Regions from separate parts of the Bhargavaea ullalensis genome, predicted to be linked through region 2. Evidence: riboswitches for the same ligand, from Rfam matches in the RefSeq annotation. Region 2 holds a riboswitch; the other holds the start of a gene.
What was found. A riboswitch is a leader RNA that binds a small molecule or an ion and turns the genes downstream of it on or off. The one in region 2 is predicted to bind cobalamin.
Positions count from the first base shown of each region.

Region 1: linked by a shared signal. The riboswitch ahead of ACFFIY_RS00180 (ribonucleoside-diphosphate reductase subunit alpha) and the one ahead of ACFFIY_RS06330 (ABC transporter substrate-binding protein) in region 2 are both predicted to bind cobalamin.

Region 1 is NZ_JBHLWY010000001.1:41,479-43,880, reverse strand. Features, by position in the region: gene ACFFIY_RS00185 (FtsX-like permease family protein) at 1-446, shown strand, start outside; cobalamin riboswitch at 707-886, shown strand; gene ACFFIY_RS00180 (ribonucleoside-diphosphate reductase subunit alpha) at 1,233-2,402, shown strand, end outside.
Region 2 is NZ_JBHLWY010000023.1:21,070-23,471, reverse strand. Features, by position in the region: gene argS (arginine--tRNA ligase) at 1-838, shown strand, start outside; cobalamin riboswitch at 1,081-1,220, shown strand; gene ACFFIY_RS06330 (ABC transporter substrate-binding protein) at 1,377-2,402, shown strand, end outside.

The sequences.
Region 1 (2,402 bases), on a different contig from region 2:
TGTATCAGGAGATCAATCCCGGCAACACGCGGCTCGATTACTATCTTTCCTACCAGGATGCCATCTCCTATAGCGGAATCATGATCTTCATCACCGGATTCCTCGGACTCGCATTCCTGGCATCCACCGGCAGCATCCTGTATTTCAAGCAGATGAGCGAAGCCGAACAGGAGAAAAGAAGCTACACGACACTGCGTCAGCTCGGATTCAAGACAAGCGAAATCATGAAAGGAATCCGGCGCAAGCAGGCATTCGTGTTCGGCATTCCGCTCCTGATGGGGCTCGCCCACTCGATTTTTGCCATCAAGTCCGTCTCCATCTTCTTCACATCCGGCGATATCCGGACGCCGGTCGCCATTGCGATGATCGTCTATTCCTTGATTTACCTCATTTTCGCAGTGTTCACCGTCGGCTACTACCGGAAAACAGTAAACGACGCACTCTGACAAAAATCGCCCTCTCTTCAGCAGAAAGGGCGATTTCCCTGTTCATTTCCCGGGAAATAACTCGAAATATGTTTCATGTGAAACAGGGGTTCTGATTTTTCTGATCAACAGAGGAGTGATTTACACAATGATCGAGCTAGGATTCATCAATCACAGCCCGAGCGGAGGACTGCACAGGATTAGACAATTCCCTCCACCTTTCGACCTATTCACGTTTAAATCACTATATGTTAGGCTATATGAGCGTTAACAACACAATATCTAGTAGTACGATGGATCGGTACCGATCGCGGTTTAATAGGGAATCCGGAAAAGCCGGAGCTGTCCCCGCAACTGTGAACGCGGACGACCGCCGAAGGGCCACTGTGGGGAAAACCATGGGAAGGCAGGCGGAAGGATGACGCGCAAGCCAGTAGACCTGCCGGCCATCGTGAAGCGACACTTTCTTCGGGGTTTGAGGAGTGGAAGCGAACGGGTGCCGACCCATTCATTTCTTTTATTCTTCCATTCATTCCAGGCCCCGCTCATTCCATTTATTCAACGCAGTGGGCAGAAGCCCCGCCGAAGACTTGTTCTCGGCGGGGCTTCTGCTTTTTGTCGTTCCGTGTTTTCGAAGAACAAAGAAAAGCGACTCACTCGCGCCCGATTGCGACTCACTCGCGGTCAAAAGCGTCTCACTCGCACCGGATTGCGTCCCGCTCACGGGCGAAAGCGTCTCACTCGCCGAAAACGGCTCGCCGGCTCGAAAAAATCACCCTCGCTCCACCCATAAAAGGAGGAATCATCATGGTTACCAAACCGACGGATCATCTGGCCATCATTCATTCTCTTGAACAGGAATTCACGCCCGGGAAAATTGGACCGCTGCGGCATTCGGCGGAGCGGTATATAGATCGGCGGGGCAGCGCGGACGACAGCCTCGACGGCCATCTCATCCGCGAATCGCTCGCTCGCGTGGATGAAGCCGAGACGTTCTGGACGGACGTGGCGGCGCGGATTTTGCTCCACCGGCTGTACAAAGAACAGCAGGTTCTCCGCGGCACGCCTGACCCTTATCAAGATTTCGCCGGTCATGTCCGCCGGCTGGTCGACGGGGGCCTCTACGCGCCGTCGCTCACAGAATCCTATTCCGACGAAGAACTCAAAGAAATCGGCGAGCTCCTCGATCCGTCGCGCGACCGGCTGTTCACGTACACCGGTCTTAAAACGCTCACGGACCGGTATGTCGCGACCGACTTCGGCAAGCGGCCGGTCGAATTGCCGCAGGAGCGCTGGCTCGTCATTGCGATGACGCTCATGAGGGGCGAAACGGACGACCGCCTGGGGAAAATAAACGAAGCGTACTGGGCGCTTTCGAATTTGTACATGACCGTCGCCACGCCGACGCTTGCCAATGCCGGGAAGCCGCATGGCCAGCTGTCGAGCTGCTTTATCGACACGGTCGATGATTCGCTCCGGGGGATCTATGACTCGAACACCGACATCGCAAATCTTTCCAAATACGGCGGCGGGATCGGTGTTTACATGGGGAAAGTCCGGGCCCGGGGTTCGGCGATCCGCGGTTTCGAAGGAGCGTCGAGCGGCGTGCTTCCGTGGATCAAACAGCTCAACAACACCGCCGTTTCGGTCGATCAGCTCGGTCAGCGCCAGGGGGCGGTTGCGGTGTACCTGGACGTCTGGCACCGGGACATTCTGACGTTCCTCGACCTGAAATTAAATAACGGCGATGAGCGGCTCCGTGCACACGATATTTTCACGGGCGTCTGCCTGCCGGATCTGTTCATGGAACAGGTCGACGCGCGCGGCGACTGGCATTTGTTCGACCCTCACCAAGTGCGCTCGGTGATGGGCTGGTCGCTCGAAGATTTCTATGATGAGCGGCGCGGGGACGGATCGTTCCGCGAACGGTACTTGCAGTGCGTGGCGCACCCCGGCATTTCTTCCAAAAAAGTGCCG
Region 2 (2,402 bases):
ACTCAAAGAGAACGGCCATGTGTTCGAGGAAGACGGCGCCACCTGGTTCCGCTCGACCGACTTCGGGGATGACAAAGACCGCGTGCTTATCAAGCAGGACGGGTCCTACACTTATCTTCTTCCGGACATCGCCTATCATGAAGACAAGCTCCAGCGCGGGTTCGACAAGCTCATCAACATCTGGGGTGCCGACCACCACGGCTACATTCCGCGCATGAAGGCGGCAATCGAAGCGCTCGGCTACGACAAAGACACGCTTGAGGTGCTCGTCGCCCAGATGGTCCAGCTTTACAAAGACGGCGAAAAGTTCAAGATGAGCAAGCGCACCGGCAAGGCGGTCACGCTCCGTGAGCTCGTCGACATGGTCGGCCTCGATGCGGTCCGCTACTTCTTCGTCATGCGTTCCGGCGACTCCCAGATGGACTTCGACCTCGACCTCGCCGTCTCGCAGTCCAATGAAAACCCGGTGTACTATGCGCAATATGCCCATGCCCGCATCTGCTCGATCCTGCGCCAGGCGGACGATGCCGGACTGTTCGCTTCGACGGATCATGTGGACCGGCTGCTGGATTCCGAGAAGGCGCTTGATCTCATGCGCAAGCTCGGCGACTTCCCGCAGGTCGTGGCCGACGCCGCCAAATTGCGTGCGCCTCACCGTGTGGCGACGTATATCCATGAACTTGCCGCCGCATTCCATACGTTCTACAGCACCGACAAAGTCGTCGATCCGGACAACCAAGAACTGTCCGAGGCGCGCCTCGCCCTCGTCACGGCAACCCGCACCACCATCGCCAACGCCCTCCGCCTCATCGGCGTCGACGCCCCGGTCAGGATGTAATCGATAGAACGAATGAAAAACCGGCCCGTTGCGGCCGGTTTTTCCATAAGTGCGGGGAGCGTTATCTTTATCGGGGAGAGCGTTATCTTTATTACATGGAACGTTATCTTTATCCGGGTGAACGTTATCTTTATCAGGCAAAACCTTATCTTTATCCCGCCCGCCCCTCGACAAATTCCGCGGGTTCTGATTAAATTGAGGAAGAATTGAATATCCGTCTGCCGGGGTGCCAGCTGCAGCCCGGCGACGGATGACGCGAAGGTGCCCCGTTCCGGGGGTAAAAGGGAAGCCGGTGAAAGTCCGGCACGGTCCCGCCACTGTGAGCGGCGCTGCGAACGCAGACGCCCCAAGTCAGGAAACCTGCCTTCGCGGAAACACCCGAATTGCGCCTGCGAGGACAGGCCGGTGTGGCACGGCGCCTGTCTCGGCAGGCTGCGGTCGTTTTTCCGCATGCCGTCCTGCCGGTTTGATTGGACCCCCGCCGAGTGCGGGGGTTTTTCGATTCTCGCAAACTTCATCGACAGGGGGAACAGCAACAATGAGCAAGAAATGGATCAAATGGATGGCCGTTTTCCTGGCAGCGCTGCTTTTGACGGCGTGCGGATCAAACGGAAACAAGGCCGATGAGCCTCAGATGAAACAGGAAGAAGGAACTGCCGACCAGCAGGATGGCGATAAGTCCGGCGAACAGGCAACATTCCCTGTGACGGAGACCGACGCGGTCGGCAATGAAATCACGCTTGAACAGGCACCTGAAACCATCGTCTCCATGATGCCGAGCAACACGGAAATCCTGTTCGGAATCGGAGCGGGAGACAAGGTTGTCGGTGTCAATGATTACGATGACTACCCGGAAGAAGTCCAGGACATCGAAAAAATTGGCGGACTTGAATTCAATGTAGAGAAAATCATCGGGCTCCATCCCGATGTGGTTTTTGCCCATGAATCCGGACTCGGAACGGGCGAAGAAGGGCTCCAGCAGCTCCGTGACGCGGGCCTGACCGTGTTTGTCGTTAAAAATGCGACCAACTTTGAAGAGACATACAGCACCATCAACCAGATCGGCAAACTGACCGGCCATGAAACGGAAGCCGATGAAGTCGTCGAAGGCATGAAAGCGAAGGTTGCCGAGATCGAAGAAAAGGCGAAAGAAGTGAAAGACGAGAAGAAAGTATTCGTCGAAACTTCCCCGGCTCCTGAAATCTATGCGCCGGGTGCCGGCACGTTCATGCAGCAGTTCCTCGATATGATCCATGCGGAAAATGTCGCGGGTGACCAGGAAGGCTGGGTCATGATGGATCCTGAAGAAATCGTCAACCGCAATCCGGATGTGATCATGGTCATGTACGGGGACGACAGCGCGGTCGATGCCGTGTATGACCGCGAAGGCTTTGACGCAATTGCGGCGATCAAGGACAAACAAGTCGTCCGTGTGGATGAAAACACGACGAGCCGGACGGGTCCTCGCCTTGCAGAAGGCCTGGAAGCCGTGGCCAAGGCGGTTTATCCCGACATCTTCGGAGAAAGCCAGGCGGATGACCAGGCCGAAGACGAAGACGATCAG